3 regions of the Undibacterium sp. SXout7W genome follow, and region 3 is predicted to be linked to each of the others. Evidence: predicted binding sites of a transcription regulator. Region 3 holds the regulator's gene; each other region holds the start of a gene.
What was found. The regulator sigma-54, encoded in region 3, starts transcription at its own class of promoters, with help from an activator protein. The targets are predictions, from matches to a motif close to TGGCANGNAANCTGCTTT.
Positions count from the first base shown of each region.

Region 1: prpB (methylisocitrate lyase) is a predicted target of sigma-54. The motif match lies at 2,513-2,530, and genes of this name have one in related genera.
Region 2: pedF (cytochrome c-550 PedF) is a predicted target of sigma-54. The motif match lies at 2,700-2,717, and genes of this name have one in related genera.

Region 1 is NZ_JBMPPF010000025.1:32,482-37,536, reverse strand. Features, by position in the region: gene ACO0LB_RS19065 (response regulator transcription factor) at 1-351, opposite strand, end outside; gene prpR (propionate catabolism operon regulatory protein PrpR) at 754-2,364, opposite strand; gene prpB (methylisocitrate lyase) at 2,609-3,496, shown strand; gene prpC (bifunctional 2-methylcitrate synthase/citrate synthase) at 3,765-4,913, shown strand.
Region 2 is NZ_JBMPPF010000010.1:137,580-142,634, reverse strand. Features, by position in the region: gene ACO0LB_RS11610 (4Fe-4S binding protein) at 1-1,227, opposite strand, end outside; gene ACO0LB_RS11605 (substrate-binding periplasmic protein) at 1,229-2,086, opposite strand; gene pedF (cytochrome c-550 PedF) at 2,105-2,662, opposite strand; gene ACO0LB_RS11595 (sigma-54-dependent Fis family transcriptional regulator) at 2,998-4,884, shown strand; gene ACO0LB_RS11590 (LysR substrate-binding domain-containing protein) at 4,981-5,055, opposite strand, start outside.
Region 3 is NZ_JBMPPF010000009.1:111,793-116,847, forward strand. Features, by position in the region: gene lptC (LPS export ABC transporter periplasmic protein LptC) at 1-521, shown strand, start outside; gene lptA (lipopolysaccharide transport periplasmic protein LptA) at 534-1,133, shown strand; gene lptB (LPS export ABC transporter ATP-binding protein) at 1,135-1,887, shown strand; gene ACO0LB_RS10710 (RNA polymerase factor sigma-54) at 1,899-3,389, shown strand; gene hpf (ribosome hibernation-promoting factor, HPF/YfiA family) at 3,498-3,845, shown strand; gene ACO0LB_RS10720 (enoyl-CoA hydratase/isomerase family protein) at 3,975-5,055, shown strand, end outside.

The sequences.
Region 1 (5,055 bases), on a different contig from region 3:
GAAATGGTGTAAAACAATAGCGATCGATTTTTCTGTGACTGGTTTTGCAACAAAAATCGAACCGATAGAGGACGCGCGTGATTGCATCGTATCTTGAACATTCGCTGAGAAAATCGCGATACGGATTTCGGGGTGCGACTGCAAAATCTGCTCAGCGGCGTCTGTACCCAGCATTCCTGGCATATTGATATCCATGGTGCAAAAATCTGGTCTGTGTTCTTCGACCATCGCAATTGCCTGTTCACCATTGGCCGCTTCCAGAAATTCCCAGTCTGGCTGTACCGCTTTGACATGCGCACGAATGACCATGCGAGATACTTTGCTATCGTCAACGATTAATAATTTTTTCATAAAATTGCTGTTATATCGGTGTCTGGGCTGGTTAAGGAGGAAGGTAAAAGGTGCATCGAATGCGGCATTGAATGGTGTATCTAATGGTATGCTTAACGATGTATTAACTATGTATTAACGATTTATCAAATAGTGTGACTGGCAGTGTATCTAATGGTAAGCCTAAGAGCGAATGAATGCTTTGAAGGAGATCACTATTTTTATTGCTTGTTCTTAAGCTTATCGGTTCGCTGGTTGATTCCGTAGATTCTGTTGATTATTCAGCAGCTGTTTTTAGCAGGCATCTCAAGTCCGGAGTGCACTCAGTATGTGCTCAGTACATGCTCAGATTGATATGGTCCAAATAATTTGTTGGTATTCTACCTTACTGCGTTACGAAAATAACTTTCGCCAGAACGATGATTATGTTAACGATTGTTTTTTTAGGCGCCTCCAAAGGGTGGTACGGCTGATTCCCAGATGGCTTGCAGCGGCGTCGCGATTATTGTCATATTTCTGCATCACTGCTTCGAGTGATTCATCTAAAACAACATGCGCCTTATCTGGCAGTTCCATGTTGACCGATAAGGCAGTAGTCAGCTCTGGTAAGGTCCTCTGAACAAAACCGGGGTTGAGTGCCTGCAGCGGTTCTGCCGCCAGAAATAACGCCAATCGCTCCATCATGTTGCGCATTTCACGCACATTCCCAGGCCAGGCATATTGTTGCAAACTATTGGCACAGGTGGCAATTTCTGCGTGCAGATTCACATGCGGTCTTGATCCCAGCGATGCCAGTGCATGTTTGAGGCACCATTCCGCCAGCGGTAATACATCCTCGGGGCGCTCGCGTAACGAGGGTAAATGCAAGCGCAGTACTGCCAGACGATAAAACAAATCTGAGCGAAAACGACCATCTCTGCTGCGCGCATCAAGATCGCAATGGGTTGCACAAATGATACGCACATCAATCGGGATCGGACGTATGCCACCAACGCGCACCACTTCACGTTCTTCCAGTACCCGCAATAAACGGGTTTGCAGATTGATTGGCATTTCGCCAATCTCATCCAGAAACAATGTACCGCGATGAGCGGCTTCAAACAGCCCGGCATGGCCGCCACGCCGTGATCCGGTGAACGCGCCTTCTTCGTAGCCGAACAGCTCGGACTCCAGTAAAGATTCTGCAATAGCGCCACAATTCACAGCGACAAACGGATGGCGCGCACGCGGACTTTCGCGATGTATGGCCTGTGCTGCCAGTTCTTTGCCGGTACCTGTTTCACCCTGCAACAGCACCGTTGCAGGGGAACGGGCAAACAGGGAAATCGCTTTGCGTAGTTCTTGCATGGCGACAGAATCCCCCCGCAGATCATTCAGTCCATGTTTGGTACGCAAGGATTCTGCTGCCGGATGATGCCTGCCCCGGGCAGATTCCAGTCGTGTCAGACGTGCGATTTCCAGTGCGTCTTCAAAGGACTGGCGTATCGACTCCGCAGAGTACATGAAAATTCCGGTGAGCCCGGCTTCTTCTGCCAGATCGGTGATCAGCCCTGCGCCAACAATCGCCTCAATCCCCAGCGTTTTTAATTCCCGAATTTGCGCGCGTGCGTCTTCTTCGGTGACATAAGTGCGTTGTTCCAGTTCGAAACCAAACGTGGTTTTAAAATCCACCAGTTCCGGCATGGTTTCCTGGTAGGTGATCAGGCCAATTTTTGGTGACACCCGGCGCGCCCGCGCGAGTGCCTGCATGACATCAAAGCCGCTGGCTTTAGCGATGACGACCGGAATAGGCAAGCGGCTTTTCAGATAGGCGCCATTCGAGCCGGCGGCAATCACCGCGTCACAGTGTTCGGTTTGCAGACGTTCCCGCAAATACTGGGCGGCTTCTTCGAACCCCATATGAATCGGTTCGATGTCAGCGCTGACATCGTATTCCACCATGATGTCCCGGAACATATCGAACAGGCGTGAAATGGACACAGTCCAGATGACGGGTTTGTCGCTGCTGTCTCGGGGGGATGGATGATGTTTCATAATTTGTTTATGTTTATTTCATGTTTCACATTGAAACATCATTATGAAACATTTGATAGTCTTTGTGTTGTCACAAATCAGAGAAATAATCAATTAAGTCTATGATTTATAAGCATCTTCTGGAATATGGCGAGTCGGGCAGCAAGCCTGGCACACTGATTGCAATAGCATGGGCAACACGTAGCAGAACGTAGCAGAACAGAACATTTTTTGTGACAGACCCACATTGAAAGGTATTCGCGACATGAGCAATTACTCCGCAGGCGCAGCTTTCCGTAAAGCAATGCAGGAAGAATCCCCGTTACAGGTGGTTGGTGCGATCAACGCAAACCACGCTTTGCTGGCCAAACGTGCTGGCTTCAAGGCTATTTATCTGTCTGGTGGCGGTGTTGCTGCCGGTTCTCTGGGTTTGCCAGATCTGGGTATTTCCAATCTGGACGACGTGCTGACCGATGTGCGTCGTATTACTGACGTGTGCGACTTGCCGTTGCTGGTCGATGTGGATACCGGTTTTGGTTCTTCCGCCTTCAATGTGGCACGTACCGTGAAATCGATGATCAAGTTCGGCGCGGCAGCGATGCACATCGAAGATCAGGTTGGCGCTAAACGTTGCGGCCATCGCCCGAATAAAGAAATCGTCACCAAGCAGGAAATGGTTGATCGTATCAAAGCCGCTGTTGATGCGCGTACTGACGAAAACTTCGTGATCATGGCGCGTACCGATGCGCTGGCAGTAGAAGGGCTGGAATCTGCCATTGATCGTGCTCAGGCATGTGTCGAAGCCGGTGCCGACATGATTTTCCCGGAAGCGATTACTGAACTGGCGATGTACAAACAGTTCGCCAGCGCTGTCAAAGTACCTATTCTGGCCAACATTACAGAATTCGGCGCGACACCGTTGTATTCCGTCGAAGAACTGGCTGCGGTGGATGTCGGTTTGGTGCTGTATCCATTGTCTGCGTTCCGCGCGATGAACAAAGCTGCTGAAAACGTCTACACCGCGATTCGTCGTGATGGTTCACAAAAGAACGTGGTCGATACGATGCAAACCCGGATGGAATTGTACGAACGCATCAACTATCACGATTTTGAGCAAAAACTGGATGCCTTGTTTGCGCAGCAAAAAAAATAAATTGAATGCGGCTCATGGGTACCGAAAGGTATTCATGAGTATGGATGAGCATTGATGGATGCCGAATATTCAAGGTGAATCTTCAGCGTCAGACAATATCAAGCGGCATACAAGATGTATGCATGATCAGTACAAATATTTAGCCCGATAACCGATAAAAACACATACTCCCCCTTATTTTTTAATAAATCGTCTTATAGTCCACGGATTTAAAGGCTTATAAAAAATACTGAGGGGAGTATATTTAACATCATTTTAGGAGAACAGCATGACTGAAGCAGTTTCTTTCAAACCAAAAAAATCTGTTGCCTTGTCCGGCGTCACCGCTGGCAATACTGCATTGTGTACCGTTGGTAAAACCGGTAACGATTTGCACTACCGTGGCTACGACATCCTGGATGTCGCTGATGCTTGCGAATTTGAAGAAATCGCCCATTTGCTGGTACACGGAAAACTGCCAACAGCAGCCGAACTCAGCGCTTATAAAACTAAACTCAAGGCGTTGCGCGGCTTGCCGGCAAATCTGAAAGCAGCGCTTGAGGCATTGCCAGCATCATCCCATCCTATGGACGTGATGCGTACCGGCGTTTCCGTACTTGGTTGCGTATTGCCAGAAAAAGATGATCACAACACACCAGGCGCACGCGACATTGCAGATCGCCTGATGGCATCGTTGGGTTCCATGCTGTTGTACTGGTACCACTTCAGCCATAACGGCAAGCGTATTGAAGTGGAAACCGACGATGAGTCGATTGGCGGCCATTTCCTGCACTTGCTGCACGGCGCGAAACCAAGCGCTTCATGGGAAAAAGCCATGCACACTTCCCTGATTCTGTACGCAGAACACGAATTCAATGCATCAACATTCACCGGCCGCGTCATTGCGGGCACTGGCTCCGACATGCATTCGGCGATTACAGGCGCAATCGGTGCATTGCGTGGTCCTAAACACGGTGGCGCGAACGAAGTTGCGTTCGAAATCCAGAAGCGTTACGACAACCCTGACGAAGCAGAAGCCGACATCAAAAAACGCGTTGAGAACAAAGAAGTAGTGATCGGCTTCGGTCATCCTGTGTACACGATTTCCGATCCACGTAACAAAGTGATCAAAGAAGTAGCGCGCAATTTATCGATAGAAGCAGGATCAACCAAAATGTTTGATATCGCCGAGCGTCTGGAAACAGTCATGTGGGACATCAAAAAAATGTTCCCGAACCTGGACTGGTTCTCCGCGGTGTCTTATCACATGATGGGCGTACCAACTGCTATGTTTACACCACTGTTCGTGATCGCACGTACTTCTGGCTGGGCTGCGCATATCATCGAGCAGCGTATCGACAACAAGATCATTCGTCCAAGCGCCAACTATGTGGGCCCTGAAGATCTGACATTCGTACCAATCAACGATCGTAAGTAATTGGTCATTTGTAATCGATCATTTTAATTTGTCTGACATGCGTTGATGAGCAGAGCAATCTGAGTACACAATTAGTACAAAATCAGTACAACATCTGTACAAGATAGGTACACATCATCAACGCAGAAAAGTGCGTATAGCA
Region 2 (5,055 bases), on a different contig from region 3:
CAACTGCATAGAAAAGCTGACGTCACGAGTGATTTTTTCTGGATAAATGATGCCTTTATTGCGTGTTACATGCAGAAAAAATTCCAGCTTTTGTGATGGATCCAGACCGGATTGACTGATGATGCGGAAGATTTTTATCGTTGGTACTGCTGTAGGTATTGTCGGCGTTATTGAATTTGCCGACGTTGCCGGCTTTGTGCCGATGCCTGGTAATTTGATATCCAGATCCAGATCACGAATTTCTATCGGTAAGTCACCTTGCTTTAACATCAGGCGATCAGGTACTGCGCCCCGCGTAAAGTCGTCGCCGACAACGCCGTATCTTCCACGCGACAAAAACATCAATGCATGGTCGCCAGGTTCTAGTCTGTTCTGAAGACTTGCCCAGCCCTTTTCTCCCAGCAGGCTGCGACCTATTGCGGGAACAGAAACGTAGCTCAATTCCATGTCAATGAAATTTGCTTCCGGTGTGCGTAAAGCAATCGGGTCAAGTCCTGCACCTTCTGAGCCTTGAAATAGTTTTTCTATCTCTTTGTTATTCATTGTCACAGTCTGTATCAGCCCGCGCTGATACAGGTCTGAGACGGGAATGTTGTCTGCGGAGTCAGATTTGATGCGTGCGATCAGATCGGGATCGCGTCCCTCGGCAAATCCCAGTTTTTTGCGGGCGACTTTCAGTGCAGAGGATAAGGCACTCTGATTGATAATGCGGACAGATGCAGTTGCTTTTGATACGCCGTCCAAATAAACGTTCGCGCCTTCCTGACGAGAAGCACTCATGCCATGCGTCGTAATTTTGATATTTTGTTTCAGTGATAAATTGTTGTACTGATGAACAAATGCCCGCATGGGCGCTTCGCCTAAACCATCTAAAAATACTGGCTCATGATGCGACAACACTTGTACATCGAGAAATGTTCCTTTGGTATCGAGCGCTATCAACAGATTCATCGGTACGCCGGAAAATCCAGGTACCGGTGCGAAATCAATTGATTCAAATGCATAGGCGACCAGATCGGTCGAGGTCATATTTTTTTTAAAAATAGGCCAGACTGGCATCTCTTTTTCTTTTTCGCCGATGATATAAGGCGCAGGAAAGTGTTTGCTCATTGCATCATGAGTCATGATTCCTGCGTTGACTTGATTCGCAGTTGCGATTGCCACCAGTATCAACGAAAGACATTGCAGTATCCGCATCAGCAACAGCATTGGCAATCGTGATTTCATTCTATGGCTTGACGATCTGTACATGATGTTTGGCAAAGATACGTAGCATTTCACCAGATGCAAATAAGTCGTTCATTGCTGCTTGTAAGCGAGATGCCAGTTCTTGATTATCTTTTTTAACAGCCATGCCTATCGTCCAACCTTTTCTTGGCAGTCGCTGAAAAGCGACCTCGCTCATTTCAAAACGGGGATCATCATGCAAAACTGATTCAATTTCAGAACGGTTTGCCAGAACGCCATCGAGCTCACCTGCTTTCAGTTTTTCGAGTGCTTCAATTGGTGTCGTAAATATCTTCACATCATTGCGGTATCTGCCGTCCTCTTCGCCGAGTAATACCACCGCACCGATAGAGACTTTTTCGACGCCAATTTTTTTACCAGCCATAGAAGGTAATCCATTGAATTGGGGCACTGAAGCAATATTGCGTACCAGTCTGACGGTTTCCGTATGATACGGAGCAAAAATGGTGACCTGCGGGTTTTCTCGCATCAATTGCATATCTACGGGAACATGTATTAACAGATCGGCCGGGCCATAGCCAAGATAGTGGCCTTTCCAGACCATATTGCGTAAGTCATCATTGAGTCCTTCACCCGGAGGGAAGGGTAATAATGCAAGTTTCAGATCTAACTTTTTTGCGAGCGCAGCGGCAATATCAATATCAATTCCTTGTCCGGCATTGTCACCTTTGACGCGGATTGAAAACGGATGAAAATCATCGTACACCGCAACGCGCAAGACGCCCGATTTCATGATTTTCTCCATATCAGCATGCGCCGGAGTCACCATCATTAACGCCAACAGACAGGTGCAAAAAAAGCTGATTCGTTTCGCTGCAGATATGGAAAAAATAGACATGATTTTTACTTTCTTTAATTACAGTTTTTTCTTGGTGGATGTTTTTTCTGTCGAGGCTGATTTTGAGGCCGGTTGTGCAGCGGCAGGTTGTGCGTTGGCGACAGCTGGCATGATACGAACTGTTTCCAGATAAGCTTTGATTGACCAGATGGCCTCCTGATTCAGAATGCCTTCAAATGGTGGCATGTAGACTGCGCCGTTACGAGTTTTGCCACGGCGTGCTGACATGGAAAAATATCCATCGACTTCTTTGAAGCAAGCCTTCTTTTTGTTCTCATCTTTTTGCGTCAGGCAGTCACGATCAAGCATGCGCAGGTCAGGAGCAATTCCACCGGATACCGCTTGCAGACCATGACAACGGGCGCAGTTTTGTGCGAATGCGGAATCACCCACACGGATGGCTTCTTTATTGCTTCTGTAAGGATTTTCCTCGCGCCATTGTTCACCGAGTGTAGGTAATGTTTTGGTATCAACGGATTGTGGAGTAACGTCGCCATGAGCAAATGCCAGTGCACTGAATGTGCAGGAGAGAGCGATAGCCAGGCGGGAGATGAGGATGGTCTTTGCAGTTTTCATTTTTCATTACCTTATTTAAAAAATAGATAATTGAGCTAACGCAAACTACGTGCCATGTAATACCATACTTATAAATAGAAGTTTTATTCGAAAATACGTGTTTCAATTCTGAACAGTGTTGCATTTCGAGACAAACCAGAATGCTGATCAGAAGCATCGTTGATAAAAAAGAATATAAATCAGACTAAAAACGAGTCACCTAAGAACTCGTTATTTCATCAGGGAGACAATTCATGGGTAGCCAGTTTAATCAAGGAGTCCCGCTCAATGTCGGCAAGGTATCAGCGCACAAGACCATCGCTCAACTTGGCACATTTCCTGCGTCAGCAGATGGTATGACAATAGAACAAGCACATCAGCGATCAGAAAGTTACGGCATTCCCAGAAGTGCCGAGCCGGACTTTGGCTCACTGGGTAAAAGTGATCTTGCTTTGTTACTTGAGCAAAACCGGGTATTACATACTCATGCTGCTCCCGTGATGGAAACCCTGTATGAGCAAATCATCAATACACACAATATGGTGATATTGACGGATGTGAATGGACGGATTCTTCATACACTGGGTGACGCTGATTTTTTAGAAAAGGCTGACAGGGTTGCTTTGAATCCAGGTGTTGCGTGGTCTGAGCAGAGCAAAGGTACCAATGCTATTGGCACTGCTATTGCAGAAAAGGCGCCGACGATTATTCATGCAGATCAACATTATCTGGAAGCAAACCGGTTTCTTACTTGCTCTGCTGCCCCGATTTTCGATGTGATTGGCAATGTCATTGGTGTACTTGACGTTACTGGTGACCAGCATAATTTTCATCGTCACACCATGGCACTGGTACGCATGTCAGCACAGATGATAGAAAACCAGCTGTTTGCTTCATCGTTTCAGGATTCGATCAAAATCCATTTCCATAGCCGTCCGGAATTTTTGGGAACCTTGATGGAGGGGATCGCTTGTTTTACCCCCGGTGGTCAGTTTTTGTCAGCGAGTCGAAGTGGTTTATTCCAGTTGGGATTGCCCATGTCGGCATTACAGACGCATACGTTCAGTTCTTTATTTGGCTTGCCGATCTCGTCTTTATTTGATCACTACCGGACGTCGTCTCCCGGTTTACTAAGCTTGTGTTTGCATAGCGGCGTGCGAGTTTATGGCAAATGTAGCGATTTGCGTGTATCGAACAAAAATTTTCAGCACACGATGGACAACGTTCGTGAGAAGGATGCCAACGGCGCTACTCAGGCGCAGCAAGCGGCATCCGCACAGACGAAAACCCGGTTGTCGAGTCTGCGTTATCTGAATACAGGTGACGAGCAGGTGGCGATTGTGATTGATAAACTGAAAAAAGTAATCGGTCGCGATATTTCTATTTTGGTCACTGGTGAAACAGGGACAGGCAAGGAGTTGCTGGCTCAGGCGATACATAATGATTCACCACGCAAAGATGGTCCTTTTGTTGCCGTCAACTGCGCCTCTATTCCAGAAAATCTGATCGAATCTGAATTATTTGGTTACGAGGATGGCGCATTTACCGGTGCGCGCAAGAAGGGCAGTATCGGGAAGATTCTGCAAGCGAATGGTGGGTCGCTGTTTTTGGATGAAATCGGTGATATGCCCCTGAATTTACAGGCCAGATTATTGCGTGTACTTCAAGAACGTATGGTCACCCCTTTGGGTAGTACTAAATCGATACCCGTGAATGTGGCGCTGACTTGCGCAACTAACCGTAATTTGCGGGAGATGATCGCAAAAAATCAGTTCCGGGACGATCTTTATTATCGTATGAATGGGCTGGTGGTTAAATTACCTCCTTTGCGGGAACGTACTGATCTTGAGGTGGTGATCGAAAAGTTATTGCTGGCAGAGGGTAATGGTCATCGCTACGTCATTGCTCCAGAAATCATGCGTATGTTCCGTGCACACAACTGGCCAGGTAATTTCCGTCAGTTGACCAATTTATTGCGTACTGCCATGGTGATGGCTGGCGATGATCATGAAATCAGAATGGAACATCTGCCTGACGACTTCCTGGAAGATGTTGCCTTGATTCAGACGAGTAACAGTAAAGTCGTGACCGAAACTGCCGTCAGCAGTGGCAGCACGCTGGAAGACGTGGAGTTATCAGTGATACAGAAAGCGCTGGAAGCACATAGCGGTAACGTGTCTGCGACTGCGCGTGCACTGGGTGTATCACGCAATACTATCTATCGGAAAATTCAACCCGTTTGATTTTGATCGTTTGTTCATCAGCGTACTACTACGCTATATGTGTGCCGGATGCTGTCATTCATCAGCGACAGCATCTACCGTGATGCTTTGATCCGTTCAGCGTATAGAAGTATTAACCGCATGCGGACCTTGTCGCAGGTGACTGATCAGGAATTGCGTGCAGATTCTTAA
Region 3 (5,055 bases):
CCTCGGTGCGCAGTGAGCCGGATTATTATGTGGAAAAATTTAACTTTATCCGCCTGTCCAATAGCAACAATCCCAACTATCACATCACCGGTGACAGACTGATTCATCTGCCGAAATCCGACAGCTTTGAAATTCTGCAACCACGCATCAATAGTTTTGATGAAGAAAAAACGCCTGTTCACATTCGTGCTGACAAGGCTGTCATAGAAGAAAAAAACGCTGAGATCACACCACAACGTGAACATGACGTCGTGCATTTATATGACAACGTCAGCATGGAGCGCCCTGAAAGCCCGAATTCCCATTATTTGCAGTTACAGACAGACTATCTGATGCTATTGCCGGATGACGACATCATCAAGACAGATAAGGCAGTCAATATTCTCACCGCCAATGCAGAAACCAATGCGATAGGTATGCTGGCGAATAACGCCACACAACAAATGCAACTGATGAGCAAAGTACGCGTACGCCTGAAAAAATCTGGCAAAGCGCTCATCCCACAACATTCCAGAGAATAGAAAGAGCACACCATGCGCTTGCAGAATATCTCCCTCTCTGTTGCAGACAAACAAGCTGGTCAACGATACCGGCAACTGCTGAGCATACTCGCCAGCAGTGTTTTGCTGTTCGGCAGTGCCCACGCCGAAAGAGCTGACAGCCTCAAAGAAACCAATATTGAAGCAGAACACTCTATCAGTGATGGTAAAAAAAATATCGTCACCCTGACAGGCGATGTCAAGCTGACACGCGGTACATTGATCGTCAAAGCCGAGCGTGCTGTCGTCACCGAAGCCGCTGACGGCCATCAGCACGCAACGCTCTACGGCAAACCAGGTGCCACTATTACCTTTCGTCAGAAACGCGATGGCGGGCCGGACTTATGGATAGAAGGTGAAGCAGAACGTGCTGAATACGATGAAAAAACTGAGCTGGTCAAATTCATCACCAGAGCCCGTGTCAAATATCTGGAAGGAAAAAAAGTCACCCAGGAACAGGAAGGTGAATTTTTATCTTATGACAGTAAAAACGATGTCTTCATCGGCACTAACTCCAGCAGCGGTCAACAAATTCCGGGCGGTGGTCGTATCAAGCTGACATTGCAACCAAAGCCAGAAAAACAGGTGAACTGAGATGACTGTGAACGACAGTACCCTGATCATTCAAGGCCTGCAAAAACGCTATGGTGCGAGGCAAGTGGTGCGCGATGTATCGCTGCAAGTAAAGAGCGGAGAAGTCGTTGGCCTGCTGGGTCCCAATGGTGCCGGTAAAACCACCTCGTTTTATATGATCGTCGGGCTGGTTCCTTCCGATGCCGGCGAGATACTCATCAATGGCACGGATATTTCTCACCTGCCGATCCACCAGCGCGCCACGCTGGGATTATCATATTTGCCGCAAGAAGCATCGGTATTCCGGAAATTATCTGTCGAAGATAACATTCGTGCGGTACTGGAATTGCAAAAAGACGAGCAAGGAAAATTTTTAAATAGTCGAGAAATCGACCAGCGTCTGAATAATTTGCTGGCTGATTTACAAATCGAAAAAATTCGTGAAAATCAGGCGTTGTCACTTTCCGGAGGCGAACGTCGCCGCGTGGAAATTGCCCGCGCACTGGCAACCAATCCACGTTTTGTGTTGCTGGATGAACCGTTTGCCGGCGTCGATCCGATTGCCGTGATTGAGATTCAACGTATCGTGGGGTTTCTCAAAGAACGTCGTATAGGTGTGCTGATCACTGACCACAATGTGCGTGAAACGCTGGGAATCTGCGATCACGCTTACATCATCAATCAAGGCGCAGTGCTGGCCAGCGGTAAGCCAGATGACATTATTCAAAATGAGTCAGTGCGTCGGGTCTATCTGGGAGAGCATTTCCGCATGTGACGGGAATCATCATGAAACAAAGCCTGCAACTACGTACCTCACAACATCTGGCACTGACGCCACAATTGCAGCAATCCATCCGATTACTGCAATTGTCGACGCTGGAGCTTCATCAGGAACTGGAAACTCTTCTGGTAGAGAATCCTTTGCTTGAACGTGTCGACGATCCACTCGACAACGCCGTACGCCTGCTGGCAGATGGCGCCATTTCCAGCAACAATACGAATGCCGATGCTGGCATGCAAACAACAGGCAATACAGACGAGCACGCGCCTGCTGCAAGTGATGCTGGTGGCGATGCCGATACGGCCCCGATCAATGATGCCGTCAGTGCCAGCGATAACGACTGGAGCTTTGATGACGTGCCTCAGGGCGGGCATTCATCTGAAGAAGACGAAGGCCGTTCACAACTGGAATCTGCTCACACGACACTGCATGAGCATTTACAGGAGCAGATGCGACTGAATCTGCGCGAGCCACGTGATCGGGCGCTGCTTGAACTGATTATCGATGCAATAGATGACAACGGTTATCTGATCGAAACGCTGGAAGAAATTCATGCCAGTTTGCCGCTGGAACTTGGTGTCGAACTGGAAGAACTCTCGTTTGCACTGTCCATGCTGCAAAGTTTTGATCCACCGGGTGTCGGTGCCCGTACACCTGCGGAATGTCTGGCATTGCAGATCAAACGCATGCCCAAAATCGCCTTTGTCACGCGTCGCCTGGCATTGCAGATTGTAGAAACACAACTCACTCTTTTCGCCCAGCGGGATTTCAACAAACTAAAAAAACTTCTCGATTGCGATGACGAAGATTTGCGCGAGGCCCAGACCGTGATACGCCAATGCAAACCACGTCCTGGTGCTGTATTTGCAGAAACGGATTCCGATTTCGTCGTACCCGATGTCATCGTCAAAAAATCAGGCAATGGCTGGCAAGTGTTACTGAATCAGGATGTCATGCCAAAGCTGCGCGTCAGCAGCATGTACGCCAACATCATGAAACAAAATCGTGGTGAAACCGGCATGGGTTCGCAATTGCAGGAGGCACGCTGGCTGATCAAAAATATGCGGCAACGTTTTGATACTATTTTGCGCGTTGCACAAGCGATAGTGGAAAGACAACGCAACTTTTTTACTCACGGTGCTGTTGCCATGCGCCCCCTTGTTTTGCGCGAAATAGCTGATACACTAGGATTACACGAGAGCACTATTTCTCGCGTAACGACTCAGAAATACATGCTGACGCCGCATGGGATGTTTGAGTTGAAGTATTTTTTCGGCAGCCATGTCGCGACGGAAACAGGAGGCGAAGCATCTTCCACCGCGATACGTGCACTCATCAAGCAGTTGATAGGAGCAGAAGACCAGAAAAGCCCACTCTCTGACAGTAAAATTGCAGACATGCTGGGTGAACAGGGCATGGTAATTGCCCGAAGGACAGTTGCCAAATACCGTGAAGCCCTCAAAATACCACCAGTCAGTTTGCGAAAATCTTTGTAAGTAGTCCTTGTAATCACGGTTTGAATTGCTATATATGATTTAGCTCAAAATAATTCCGATGAAATGAGCGCATCGTTATAGCAAGTAACATCACCATAGGAGCACAGTATGAATCTCACCATCAGTGGACATCACGTCGAAGTTACTCCTGCAATTCGTGAATATGTACATACCAAGCTGGAACGCATCCGGCGCCACTTCGACCAAGTCATTGATATTGCCGTTATTCTGACGGTCGATAAGCTCCGGGAGAAAGAAAAACGACATAAAGCGGACATTAACCTGCACATCAGCGGTAAAGATATCCACGTAGAAAGTCTGTCGCATGATCTGTATTCTGCCATTGATACCCTGATCGACAAACTTGATCGTCAGGTGATCAAACACAAAGATAAAATTCAGGACCATCAGCATGATGCCATCAAGCACATTCCTGATCCGGCCTCTGCCTCATAATTTCTGCGGTTAGGGAAGACTTAAAAAGGACGCAATATTGCGTCCTTTTTTGCGATCTCTGCAATCGCGTGACGAGGATGATCGTCAACGTTAGAATGTCTGTCTCTACACTACTCAACGGTATTTTTCATGAGCGAATACGTACACACCTCTATCCGGAACAAAATCGGCTTTATCATGCTGGATCGCCCGAAGGCACTGAACTCCTTATCGCTGGACATGGTACGTACAATCACTGAAAGTCTGTTGCAATGGCGAGACAATGACGAAGTGAATGCTGTCTTCATTTACAGCAGCAGTGAAAAAGCATTTTGCGCCGGTGGTGATATTCGTTTTTTCTACGATGTAGGTACAGCAACCCCGACAGGCGACAGTGCTTTGCTGGAAGATTTTTTCACTGAAGAATATGCGCTGAATCATGTCATTCATTTTTATCCGAAGCCGTATATTGCACTGATGAATGGCGTCGTCATGGGCGGTGGGATGGGTATTGCCCAGGCTGGTTCGGATTGTGGTCTGCGCATTGTGACTGAGCGTACCAAGATGGCGATGCCGGAGGTGAATATCGGTTTATTCCCTGACGTCGGCGGCGGCTATTTTCTGTCGCGCACGCCAGGACAAATTGGCACTTATCTGGGGCTGACGGGTGAAATCATCGGGGCAGCCGATGCGCTGTATGCTGGTCTGGCCGACGTGTTTATTCCGACAGCAGAGTTACCCGCCCTGATGCAACTGCTGGAAACCACCGATAGCACCAATCGCACCGATATCCGCCATACGATCCGCACATTTGCAGCGACATTTGCAGATCAGGCTGCGCCTGCGGACAGCAAACTGGCAGCGCAACGCAACGTGATTGACCAGCACTTCAGTGGCAATCAGGTGCAAGAGATTGCCCGCCGTCTGGAAAACGACAGCAATGCCTTTGGGCAGCAAACCCTGGCAATGATGCAAAAACGTTCTCCGTTGATGATGTGTGTCACGCTGGAACAATTACGTCGCGGTGCGACGTTGTCTGTCGCAGATGATTTGCGTATGGAACGCAATATGGTGCGACATTGCTTCCGTCATGGCGAAGTGCTGGAAGGCGTGCGTGCGCTGGTTGTGGATAAAGACAACACACCACAATGGTCACCCACCTCGCTGGCAGAAGTGACAAGTGAACAAGTTGCAGGTTTTTTCAGCCAGGTCTGGCCAGAGCATGCCCACC